DNA from 3 places in the Endozoicomonas sp. ALB115 genome. Region 3 is predicted to be linked to each of the others. Evidence: predicted binding sites of a transcription regulator. Region 3 holds the regulator's gene; each other region holds the start of a gene.
What was found. The regulator LexA, encoded in region 3, represses DNA repair genes until DNA is damaged. The targets are predictions, from matches to a motif close to TACTGTNTANNTANACAGTA.

Region 1 (4,179 bases), on a different contig from region 3:
GCATTGGTAAACAGCAGGGTTGGGTCGTCATGGGGTACCAGAGAGCTACTGGCAACCACTTCATGGCCGTTTTCCCTGAAGTATTCCAGAAAAGCAGAACGTATTTCGTTAGTCTTCATATACAGTTCCCACCGGGGGAGTTATCTCTTGTCAGCCATGAGCGGAAAAGGCCGCTCACTCCCAAACACAAAAATGGCAGCGCAATCACAATGAGCAGCCTTTTCACAGTAAATTTACGCAAACCGGGGATTATATAGGAATGGTGGGAAAAAATGATCACTTCACCCCATCATTAACAGGCTTTTTACCGGGCTTTTTTCACTGATGGCCTAATGAGCAGCAGAGCGGTACTGCTTAAGTATGTGCAGAGAGCGCGAATCCTCCTCCCTTCGCTGGCCTTTGCGTGCCCATAAATAGCGGTCACAATAGACTTGAACCAGGGCCTCCATCAGCTGACGATTGGTGTTTTCACCCAACTCGCCCAGTGCTCTTGCTGCCACTTCAGCGGTACACAAGTACTGCTCCTGACGATTACTTCGGAGACGGTAGATGGATGGCTCTTCAGGCTGCAAGCTCAGTAAATTCAAACCATGCAACCAGGGGCTTTGACGATACATTTTCCTGGCCTGTTGCCAGGTTGCATCAATGATAATGAAGGCAACCTTACGTTCACTCCCGGAATTATAATGCCACTGCCTGTTATGAAGAAGAGAAAGCGGAGTATATCTGGCTCATGGAGAAGCCGCGCTGGGCCAGAAAGCGGGTCTGCCGGGCTCTTTCTTTATGGTCCCGGGGTACAGAGGCACCAAACTTTCGCTCTTTTACCGCTTTTGCCAGTTCATCCCAGTGATCGTCCTGCTCCAGCAGGTATTGACCGATCAACTCGCTATCAACTCCTTTCTGAAACAGTTCCGATTTAATACGAACCGGACCGTAGCCCCGCTGTTGACGACTGTAGACCAAACTTTCAACAAAGCGGTCATCACTTTGCAGCCGCTCTGCCCGCAAGCGGGTAAGCGCGTCTAATACCAGTTCCCGGGGAAAACGGCCCGAGAGTTTTCGGACCAGTTCGGTAAAACCATGTTCCCGCCGGGCCAGTAGATCCATAGCAGCCCGGCGGACATCGTTTACCGATTGAATGACATCAGCAGACATTCAATTACTCAGCCAGCAGCTCGTCCTGCTGTACACTTGCCGCTGCATCGTCGTCACCTTTTTTGCCAGCACTTTTTCCGGCGTCAACTTCGGCTTTTTTTGCAGCGTCCTTCTCTGGAGTGCTCATTAACTCAGCACGGATCTGGGCTTCGATTTCAGCCGCCACTTCCGGATTATCAGAAAGATACTGGGCAGCATTGGCTTTACCCTGGCCAATCTTGGTTCCCTTATAGGCATACCAGGCACCGGATTTGTCCACCAGCTTCAGCTTGACACCCAGATCAATCACTTCGCCCATATGGTAGATGCCCTGACCATACAGAATCTGGAATTCAGCCTGACGGAATGGTGGCGATACCTTGTTCTTCACCACTTTAACGCGGGTTTCGTTACCGATCACCTCATCGCCCTGCTTCACCGAACCGGTACGACGAATATCAAGACGTACAGAAGAGTAAAATTTCAGCGCGTTACCGCCGGTAGTGGTTTCCGGGTTGCCGAACATCACACCGATCTTCATACGGATCTGGTTAATAAAGATGACCATGCAGTTGGTCTGTTTGATGGAACCGGTCAGCTTACGCAGTGCCTGAGACATCAGACGGGCCTGCAGACCAACGTGGGAGTCCCCCATATCACCTTCAATTTCAGCCTTGGGTACCAGGGCAGCGACAGAGTCAACCACGATAACATCCACGGCACCGGAACGAACCAGCATATCGGTAATTTCCAGCGCCTGTTCACCGGTATCCGGCTGGGAGACGTACAGGTCATCCACATTTACACCCAGCTTACCGGCGTACTGTGGGTCCAGGGCATGCTCAGCATCAACAAAGGCACAGGTGGCACCGTGCTTCTGGGCCTGGGCAATAACGCTCAGGGTCAGCGTGGTTTTACCGGAAGATTCAGGGCCGAAGATTTCAATAACACGGCCTTTCGGCAGGCCACCAATGCCCAGGGCAATATCCAGTTGCAGAGAACCGGTAGAAATTGCGGGAATTGCTTCCTGCTTCTGATCCCCCATCCGCATGATGGCACCTTTACCAAACTGTCGGTCAATCTGGCCAAGTGCTGCTGCCAACGCTTTTTTTCTGTTATCATCCATTTTTTCACGCCCTCAGTTCGATTCTGATTTCATCAGGAACAGCTCAATAAGTAATACTGTATATTTAAACAGATACTGGATATTTGTCCAGTATATTTATCGCTTCGACAGGAAGGAATCTTTTTTCAGGTTAACGTTTCTCAGGTCAACAGGGTCAGAACACCCAGCAACGCCTGAACAACCGTTTGCGCCCTGATCTGATCACGATCACCCTCAAAATGGAAGTGCCTTGCAGTTGTTTCCTGGCCGGCACTCCAGGCAATCCAGACGGTTCCCACAGGTTTTTCCGGTGTCGCCCCCCCCGGTCCGGCAACGCCGGTCACGGCTATAGAGATATCCGTTGCCAGCAGCTTGCGGACACCCCGGGCCATGGCGATGGCCACCTGCTCACTGACCGCACCGTATTTATTCAGCAACACTGTCGGCACATGCAGGAGATTGGCCTTTACGCCATTGGCATAGCAGATGACACCACCGTCAAACCAGGCCGAGCTTCCCGGCAACACGGTCAGGACATGACCAATACCACCACCGGTACAGGATTCAGCGGTAGACAGGGTCCAGCCCCTGGACATCAGGAGTTCAGCAATTTCCCTGACAATGGGGGACGTAGCAGAATGCAGTGCAGGTTCCATGGTCACTCGCCAGTACGGTTATCAGAGGAGCCAATCAGGATAGGATGTTATAACACGATTAGGGGCAGTCTTCACAAGTTATCATTGAATGCACCATTTCACAGCACTGTTGCCAGGGAAACATGCCTTGCCCCGGAGCATCGGGGCAAAGCATTCTCTCTCTATTCAAACTCCTTCAAACTCTCCACCGTTATGGCATAGACAACGTCAGTGTACTCGGAGGTATTGTTTTCAACCCTGATCACTCCTTCCAGCCAGTAAGGGGTATAGCCCGCTTCTGTGACTTTTATGCCCTGGTCATAGCGGACAAAAATGGTCTGGTTGGGTGGCGGTGGCGGTACATGAATACAGGCTCCCAGGGTTGGCACCAGCAACAGCTCTGTGGCTGATTGATCCTTGCCAATATTCAGCGGTACCAGGTAACCGGGAATTTTGACCCGTTGCTGATTCATACTTGCTACCGGAATCTTGCCCAGCTCTTCAATATACTCAATAGCCTCTTCCTGACTGATTTCACCCGCCTCATATTTACGGACAATGTCCTCATCCACCGGCGGCATCAGATCATCCCAGTTGATCTCTTTGATCGCAGGCTTTTCGGTGCTTGCAGCCATGGCAAAGTTCACCGGCATAAAAGCCAGCATAAGCACCACGGCCATCCAGCCAGGGTGTTGTCTTCCAGCTATCATTATTTGCTCTCCTACAGCCTGACCGTCAGACCATCCGCCAATGAATTTTTATAGGCCCGCCAGGCAGGCACTGCACCCAGTATGGTCGCCGAGATAACAATGACGACCGCCAGAATCCACTCAAACATCCCCGGTAACGCAATGGTAATGTGCAAACCCAGCTGCACTTGCAATACCGGTTGAATGGCGAACAGCATTCCATACATCAGCAGGAAGCCCAACAGTGTACCAGTGATGGCATAGATCAGGGACTCGGTCATCATCAGGGTAAAGATATGCCAGGGCCGGGCACCTACTGAACGGAGAATGGCCATCTCTCTGCGCCGTTCATTAAGCGACGTCAGAATGGTGGTCAGCATACCCACCAACCCCGCAATCACCACCATCACAGAAACCGCCAGCAATGCCTTTTCCGCTGAACCCACCAACTGCCAGAGTTCTCCCAGGGCGACACCCGGTAAAATAGCCGTCAGTGCTTCCTGGCGATACTCATTCACTGCCCGCTGATACCGAAAAGCCGCCACCCGGGACTTCAAACCAACAAAATAGGCGGTAATGCTGGACGGTTGCAAATCCATGGCCCGTGCCCTGTCGG
Region 2 (4,179 bases), on a different contig from region 3:
GAATCAGGTAGGGCTCAAGCACATCTTCAATGGTGTCCCGCTCTTCACTGATGGCTGCGGCAAGGTTGTCCACGCCCACTGGACCTCCATCAAACTTTTCAATCATGGCCAGTAACAGTCGACGGTCCATATGATCAAAACCGCTGGCGTCCACATCCAGCATATTCAGGGCAGCGTCTGCCAGTTCACGGGTTACCGAACCATCGCCTTTTACTTCCGCGTAATCCCTGACTCTTCGCAGCAGCCGGTTGGCGATACGGGGTGTGCCTCTTGAACGGCGGGCAACTTCATTGGCCGCCTCGCTATTCATCGGCACTCCGAGAATACCAGCAGAACGGAGCACAATGGCACTGAGATCCGCCACATTGTAGAACTCAAGCCGCTGAACAATGCCAAACCGATCCCTTAAAGGTGAAGTCAGCAGCCCTGCTCGGGTGGTCGCGCCGACCAGGGTAAAGGGTGGCAGATCCAGTTTGATCGAACGTGCCGCTGGGCCTTCACCAATCATAATATCCAATTGATAATCTTCCATGGCCGGATAGAGCACTTCTTCAACGGCCGGGCTGAGACGATGGATCTCATCAATAAACAGGATGTCATTAGGCTCAAGGTTCGTGAGCAGGGCGGCAAGGTCTCCGGCTTTTTCAATCACTGGCCCGGAAGTCGAACGGATATTACTGCCCATTTCATTGGCAACAATATGGGAAAGCGTTGTCTTGCCCAGCCCGGGCGGACCAAATATCAACGTATGATCCAAAGCATCACCACGCTTTCGGGCCGCCTGGATAAATATCTCCATCTGCTCCCTGACTTTTGGCTGCCCGGTGTACTCACGCAACCGGACAGGTCGAATGGCCCGATCCTGGGCCTCTTCACTCGGGCGCTCACTGGCTGATATTAAGCGATCCGCTTCAATCATAATTTTTTCCGGGAATGATGTTAAATCATACTTCTTAATGCCTGCCTGATCAGTTCTTCACTGGACAGACCTTCTACTTTAATCCGCCCAATCACCTTGCTGGCTTCCTGAGGCTTATAGCCCAGGGCAACCAGGGCACTGACGGCTTCCTGTTCAGTATCCGCGGCCTGTTTTTCCAGGGCCTGCCCCAGGGGCGTTCCAGTCAAACCATCAAATTGCGCAGCAGAGCTATCCCATGTTGACAGTTTGTCTTTTAACTCCACGATCAGGCGTTCCGCGGTTTTCTTGCCAACCCCGGGTAATTTCACCAGGGTAGAACTGTCGCCATCATGGATACAACGTACAAATACAGACGCTTCTATTCCGGAGAGCAGTGTCAGGCCCAGTTTCGGACCCACTCCATTCACTTTAATCAGAGTACGGAAAAGCTCTCTCTCCCGGGCGTCGCTAAAGCCATAGAGCAGCTGTGCATCTTCTCTAACGACAAAGTGCGTATAAAGCGTTGTCTCAACACCAACCTCTGGCAGACGGTAAAACACCGACATCGGCGCTTCAACTTCATAGCCCACCCCACCAGCCTCAATCAGCAGGTATGGGGCTTTTTTTTCCAGCAAAATACCGCGAAGTCTGCCTATCATATTCAGTATCTCTTCTAACGACTTAACTACTTAATAACCGACGATTTCTTCTGCCCGTTGCTCCGGCCATTCGCACCAGGCTTGCCCGTGTGTGGGAGTGGCACAATGCCACTGCTAACGCATCAGCGGCATCGGCCTGAGGGGTTTTATCCAGCTTCAGAATTGAAGTAATCATGTGCTGTACCTGGAACTTTTCCGCAGAGCCCTTACCCACCACCGCCTGTTTCACCTGTCGTGCCGAGTACTCTGCAACTTCAAGCCCATGATTTACTGCGGCAACAATCGCCGCACCACGGGCCTGCCCAAGCTTCAGGGCAGAGTCGGCATTGCGTGCCATAAACACCTGCTCAATACCGACAGATTGCGGACTGTACATTTCAATCACCGTATTGATACCCTGAAAAATTTGGGCAAGTCTTTCTGGCAGTGGCCCATCCTGAATTCGGATACAGCCGGATGCTACGTATTTACATTGGGAGCCAATTTCCTCAATGATTCCATACCCGGTAATCCTGGACCCGGGATCAATCCCCAACAATATGGCCATTCCATTTCTGTTCCAAACCTGTCGTTAAAAAGAATACTGTATATACATACACGTTTCCAGCATTACAATTTTGAAACACGGCATTACCAAAACAGGCTACGAAACTCAGCAGTTGCGACTTACCCTTGAACATGAGTTTTGGGGAGCCAGCCTGCCAGATGAACCATCAAATGAAAACATTACTGATCATTGCCAGTGTCACTCTGGTGCTGTTTCTAATCACACTGGCCTTTAATCTTTAATGGAAGCCTAAGGCTCCCTGATAATTGTTTTGTCTGTGCTGGCCGAGTTATAAATAAAATCGGCTTTGACAAACTTCCTGTCTGAGTTTTCCAGCAGTTCTTTCGATGGTTTTCCTTACTATCAGTCGCCACATAGGCGTCAATACCTGCCTCATCCGGGCATGGGGGTCGGCAAAACTGAGTTATTTTTTTATCGTCTATTGGCTTGTCCGGATTCAGTGCCAGCTCTCGTTCTTCAAGGTTTTTTTTGGCCTTCTGGATTTTTTCCAACCGCTGCTGTTTGAACTTCAGATCTCCCGGGATACCGTATCCGGTCTCCTGTCGGTATGCCTCATCTTCCTCTTTGTCATTGGTTTCAGCCTTTTTTATCAGGGCTCCCGGGGGGCTGTCCGAGAATAAACTGCCCTACTGCGGCGGCAGCAAATTGGTCTAAAAAACCCATTGTTGATCAAATAAAGACAAGTTTCGAATTTAATCTATAAAATTCGTCGCAAGCACCAATTAAACCAGAGTTTATAGACATTTCAGCAAGATGAACTATAAACAGAACAGTGTACACTTTTCATATTTTTTATGAATTAATGAAATATAATTATGGATAGAGGCACTGCTGGTATAAGTTGGAAATACACGACATCAGGTAATGATTATAAACCACCGGATGGTCATACCAATGCTTCAAGGAGTGGGCGATATCGGCATGACACAGTCAGACAGGTGAATACTCCACCCCCCTATATCTCAAGGTGTAATGAATTTTATCATACTTCTGACGCATGCTCTTCTCACTATCCACCAAGACATTCAGTAAAACCTGTTTATGATTTTAATGCTCTCATTACACACGAAAAAATGAGTTGCCTGGTGAGGATATCTGCTCGTTATGGTGATCGCTATGATGGTAGAAAACACAGTCAATTTGCCAGTTCAATTAAACAATACACATTAGGGTCAAAACGACCTTTAAATCATAGTGAACAAAGCCAACTGATACCATTGTTGCACGATTTTAAAGCGACACCCGGGTGGACCTGGCGAAGCCTGACGACAACGCTTCATTCCTTTACTTCAGCGGGTGTTTTGACCCCTCATAAATACATGGATGAGTTGGGAAAGGAAACTCAAGCTGCTTTACTGTCAACTTTACTTGATGCAGTAATAATACAGTGCAACCAAAAACCTGAAGTCAGAACTATTGATACACAAGGTATCGCCAACCTACTGTGGTCTGTGGCGAAACTGGTGGACAACGGGCTGGAGAAGACAGCGAAGCTCAAAGAGGCCGTAGCCGCGCTGTTGCCCCATGTGAAAACCAAAGCCGAATCAAAAGACGAGAAAGACCACTTCAACACTCAAGGTATCGCCAACCTGCTGTGGTCTGTGGCGAAACTGGTGGACAACGGGCTGGAGCTGGAGAAAACACCGAAGCTCAAAGAGGCCGTGGCCGCTCTGTTGCCCCATGTGAAAACCAAAGCCGAATCAAAAGACGAGAAAGACCACTTCATCGCTCAAGGTATCACCAACCTGCTGTGGTCCGTGGCGAAACTGGTAGACAACGGGCTGGAGATGGAGAAAACACCAAAGCTCAAAGAGGCCGTGGCCGCGCTGTTGCCCCATGTGAAAACCAAAAAAGCCGAAGCAAAAGACGAGAAAGACCACTTTATTCCTCAGCATATCGCCAACCTGCTGTGGGCCGTGGCGAAACTGGTGGAAAACGGGCTCAAGCTGGAGAAAACACCGAAGCTCAAAGAGGCCGTAGCCGCGTTGTTGCCCCATGTGAAAACCAAAGCCGAATCAAAAAAAGAGAAAGACCGCTTCACTCCTCAGCATATC
Region 3 (4,179 bases):
ATGGCAATTAACTGTTCCCGACTCTGATAGTTCCTGGAAAAAAGGACAATACCCGCAACACCGGGCAGGGAAAGCAGCTGGTGTTCTTCGGCGGTCAGCTGCACTCCCTCGAGATCAATCAAAAGAACACCACGGTTCAGGCCTGTTGGCACGACTCTATCCTCTAAAAAAAACGGTATCAGCTAAGCTGTATATCTATCCTGGTACCGGTATCTACACGGTCAAACAGATCGATAATATCTTCCCCATGCATTCGGATACATCCCCGCGAGCCGGGTTCACCCATCACTGCCGTATCCGGCGAACCGTGGATATAGATATAGCGACGCATGGTATCAACATTACCCAGCCGGTTATATCCGGGCTCCAGGCCACTGAGCCATAAAATTCTGGTTAATATCCAGTCCTTTCTTTCAGGGTACTGCTGACAAAGCCCGGGGGAATAAATCTCACCGGTAAAGCGACGTCCGACAAATACTGAATTAGTCGGCAGACCGGCACCAATTTTCGCCCGGATAACATGCTGACCAAGAGGTGTTTGCCAGCTCCCCTCCTGCTGCCCGACTCCCTTGCTGGCAGTAGACACAGAATAAACACGGCGCTTGCCGTCCTTCTCATGCAGCACCATCTCCTGACTGGCAATATGAACAGTAAGATGCATCGGTAAATCAAGCTCTGTATGGTTAAATGATCCGTCAGGTGTGCGATCTTAGACCTGCCGCCATGAAAGGCACCATCTTTCTCATGATATCTTCCAGTTCAGTCCTGACCCCATAATCGCTTTCCGCAATAGCCCTCAGTGCATCCGCTCCTGAAAGGGTAAACACAGCGGAACCCAGAATAAAATAGACGCGCCAGAACAGGTCATTCAATGGCAACTCAGGACACGCTTTTACCAGCAACTCCAGATAAGCCTGGAATACTTCCCCGTAGACGTCGCGCAAATATTTCTTCAGATGCCCCTGGCCCTGTGTGTAGGCCAGGCCAATCATCCTCATACAAACAGAGAGATCTTCAGGGCTGCGGGGTTTAACCGCCATGATCTGATCCACCAGTAAATGAAGTATTTCTTCCAGATCAAGAACGTCATTATTATCCTGATATCGCACAAGAGCCCCGGAAAGATTGCTGACAAAAGGATCAAGAAAACGGGAAAAGACCGCCTGGATCAGGGATTTTTTGGAGCCGAAGTGGTAATTAACAGCGGCCAGGTTAACACCCGCCTGACTGGTAATTGAACGCAGCGAGGTCTCTGCGAACCCATGCTCAGCAAATAACTTCTCGGCAGCGTCCAGAATCCTGTCTACTGTCGCTGACTGTGACATGTCTGTAAAACCTCCAATGTAAACATTTGTTTAAAACTAACGTTTGCCAACTGAAACATCAAGTTAGATTAATAAGACAGGGGTGGTTGCAGTCAGCAAAATACTGTATATAATTACATGTACTGTATAAAAACACAGATTTAATCATGTATAAATTGACCAAGCGCCAGACTGAGATTCTTGAACTGATCAAATCTCATATAGAAGAGACCGGTTTCCCCCCCACTCGTGCAGAAATCGCACAGACCTTCGGGTTCCGATCACCCAATGCAGCAGAAGAACATCTCAGAGCCCTCGCCCGCAAGGGAGCTATCGAGATCACCCCCGGAACCTCAAGAGGTATCCGAATCCCCGGCACTGAATCTTCCGGCCTGCCTATTGTAGGACAGGTTGCTGCAGGAAGCCCCATTCTTGCCCAGGAACATATTGAAGACCACCTGTCCATCAACCCTGATTTCTTTTCCCCCAAAGCAGACTTCATGCTTCGGGTAAAAGGGATGAGCATGAAGGATATCGGTATTCTTGACGGGGACCTTCTGGCTGTCCATAAAACATCAACCGCAGCCAATGGCCAGATTGTCGTTGCCAGAATTGACGACGAAGTAACGGTCAAACGTTTTGAACAGGTTAAAAACAGAATTTACCTGCACCCGGAAAACAAAGAATTCAAGACAATCGAAGTAGACCTCAGCGTTGATACCTTTGCTATCGAAGGACTGAGTGTGGGGGTTATCAGGAACTAGTGCGGCTAAGCGTTATTACCCGTAAACCACGTTCACCCTGAGCGGAGTCGAAGGGTGCTTGGCACGATCTATCAGAGTCCGGAGTTTCCGCCTTTAGGCCCTATGGGTCCTTCGACAAGCTTCAGGACGAACGGTATGGGCAACAGCGCTTAGCAGCACTAGACCCTGACGATCTCTGATGTAGAGGACCTGACATGCAAGCATTAACACCATCATCCAGTCAGAACGGTAACGCTCCCTGCATTGACAGTGAACCTGTCAGCTTTATTGATGAGCTGATTCTCTCAGGCCCGCCCTGGCAATCAGGACGTTTTCTGAAGACTGTTCTGTATGAGCTGGCTAACCATCAGGATCAACGCTGGCTTACCCTGATACTGTCCAGTGAACAGGCAAAAAGCACCATAAACTGGCTGAAGTCATCGGGCATCAGCAGGCAGCGCCTTCAGGTTCTCAACCCTTCCGCAGTGGCAGACCCACTGAAACTCACTCGCAAGGCACTGGCCTCAGGCACCAGCCACACCGTGGTCAGCTGGATCGAGCAGATGGATAGCATCACACTCTCTGAACTCGAGACCGCCGCTCGCTCAGGTCGATGTCAGGGACTGGCAATCAGGAACAGAGGATAACTGGAGGGTCTGTATGACGGTTAATGAAGAACCCGGTTTTCAGGGATGTATTCTCCAGCGTCAGCTTCTGTTTTACGCCCGACTTCTTCTATGCAGGCATCCAGCATAGCCTTGGCTACCTCCACCTGATCTCCCTGGAGAAAGTCAAGCAACTCCCGGGAGAATGACATGGTAACCAGAGGCTCGGCGTTCTCCTCATCACTGCGACGCAAAACGATTTCGCCGGAAGGCAGTTCAACAATTTCAAGAAACGACGCTGACATAAATAGTGATACCGGGATTTTAGGGTTAGCGGTGAAGCATTGTGCATTAGCCAGCAGAGGCTTTCAAGATATCAGCCCTAAAGAGCTGAATATGGCTGGCAATGAACAAACCTGAAAACATCAGAAACCTACCACTCCAGGCTGAAGTTCCGACTATAGGTAACCAGCTCCTTCAAGGACTCAAGCACAGAAAGAAAGCCTTCTGACTGATCAAACCGCACACTATTGGCATTAAACAGAGGAATTTCATTCCGCTCAACACTTTTACGCTGTATAGGCATGGCACAGTCCTGATGACTTTTTAATAACGCCGACAACCAGGAATCATGTTGCTCAAGACGTTCAATGTACTGCAACTCAGTAGACACCTCTCCCTTATGATGAACACTGTTCATTGCCTCATCAAGAGAGGGTAGCTGATTTACCGGCAAACGGTAATTCGTCATAATTTCCGCCAGTAACGAGCGGTAAGCCTGAACCATTGCATTCAGACAGGCCTCACGAAATGCCGACTTGGCAAGATCATCAGCATCTTCCCAGGCATCCAGCAACAAACGGGCGTGAAAGAGCATTTTATTGGTATATCCCTGCCAATTGTTTGTCATAACCAACTCCATCAATCTTTCGGGAACAACTTGTGCTTTGTCGAACTCAAAGTTTATAAGTAGCTGGCCATATGAAATCACATATTTCTGGCTACTTGGGCAGGTGCTATGCGAGGCACAACGGAGGGAGCATAGCCGTAGCTATGTGACCGGAGTTGTAACGAAGCATAGTGCCTGAACAAGGAGTCAGAAATATGTGATTTCATATGGTTAGCTACTTAACAGCCATAATACAACAGGGCTTCATAGCCCTGTCTCACGAACCTGGGGTTTGAGATAAATCTAACCGGACTGGCGCTTTTTAGACTGCTTTTCATGCCAGCGGCCATCTTCAAATACCGCACTCCAGCCCGTTGCCTTACCATCAAGCTCGGACATAACGTACTGCTGTTTGGTCTTACGGCTGTAACGAATAATTGCCGGATTGCCATCAGGGTCCTGACGGGGAGCATCCATCAGATAACCGTATTTAGGGTCGATCATGGCCTGATGGGGCAATAGCTCCGCCACCAGCGGAGCACGGGTCTCTCTGTTCTTGGGAAATTGACTGGCCGCAAGGAACAATCCGGACGCGCCATCCCTGAGCACATAATGGTCATCAACTTTTACGCACTTTA

Region 1: a site for LexA is predicted at 2,315-2,334, ahead of recA (recombinase RecA). Genes of this name have one in related genera too.
Region 2: a site for LexA is predicted at 2,139-2,158, ahead of ruvC (crossover junction endodeoxyribonuclease RuvC). Genes of this name have one in related genera too.

Annotation. Positions count from the first base shown of each region.
Region 1 is NZ_JBLYZG010000008.1:99,637-103,815, forward strand. Features, by position in the region: gene alaS (alanine--tRNA ligase) at 1-119, opposite strand, end outside; partial or broken gene ACO6VE_RS05775 (DTW domain-containing protein) at 330-662, opposite strand; gene ACO6VE_RS05780 (regulatory protein RecX) at 700-1,155, opposite strand; gene recA (recombinase RecA) at 1,160-2,260, opposite strand; gene ACO6VE_RS05790 (CinA family protein) at 2,401-2,895, opposite strand; gene ACO6VE_RS05795 (DUF3299 domain-containing protein) at 3,057-3,584, opposite strand; gene ACO6VE_RS05800 (ABC transporter permease) at 3,596-4,179, opposite strand, start outside.
Region 2 is NZ_JBLYZG010000041.1:20,801-24,979, reverse strand. Features, by position in the region: gene ruvB (Holliday junction branch migration DNA helicase RuvB) at 1-919, opposite strand, end outside; gene ruvA (Holliday junction branch migration protein RuvA) at 940-1,557, opposite strand; gene ruvC (crossover junction endodeoxyribonuclease RuvC) at 1,580-2,104, opposite strand; gene ACO6VE_RS16760 (hypothetical protein) at 2,452-2,745, shown strand; gene ACO6VE_RS16755 (DUF1601 domain-containing protein) at 2,941-4,179, shown strand, end outside.
Region 3 is NZ_JBLYZG010000052.1:3,812-7,990, reverse strand. Features, by position in the region: gene nagZ (beta-N-acetylhexosaminidase) at 1-152, opposite strand, end outside; gene ACO6VE_RS18805 (L,D-transpeptidase family protein) at 179-661, opposite strand; gene ACO6VE_RS18800 (TetR/AcrR family transcriptional regulator) at 696-1,325, opposite strand; gene lexA (transcriptional repressor LexA) at 1,472-2,068, shown strand; gene ACO6VE_RS18790 (hypothetical protein) at 2,263-2,694, shown strand; gene ACO6VE_RS18785 (hypothetical protein) at 2,715-2,957, opposite strand; gene ACO6VE_RS18780 (DUF6586 family protein) at 3,086-3,562, opposite strand; gene topA (type I DNA topoisomerase) at 3,845-4,179, opposite strand, start outside.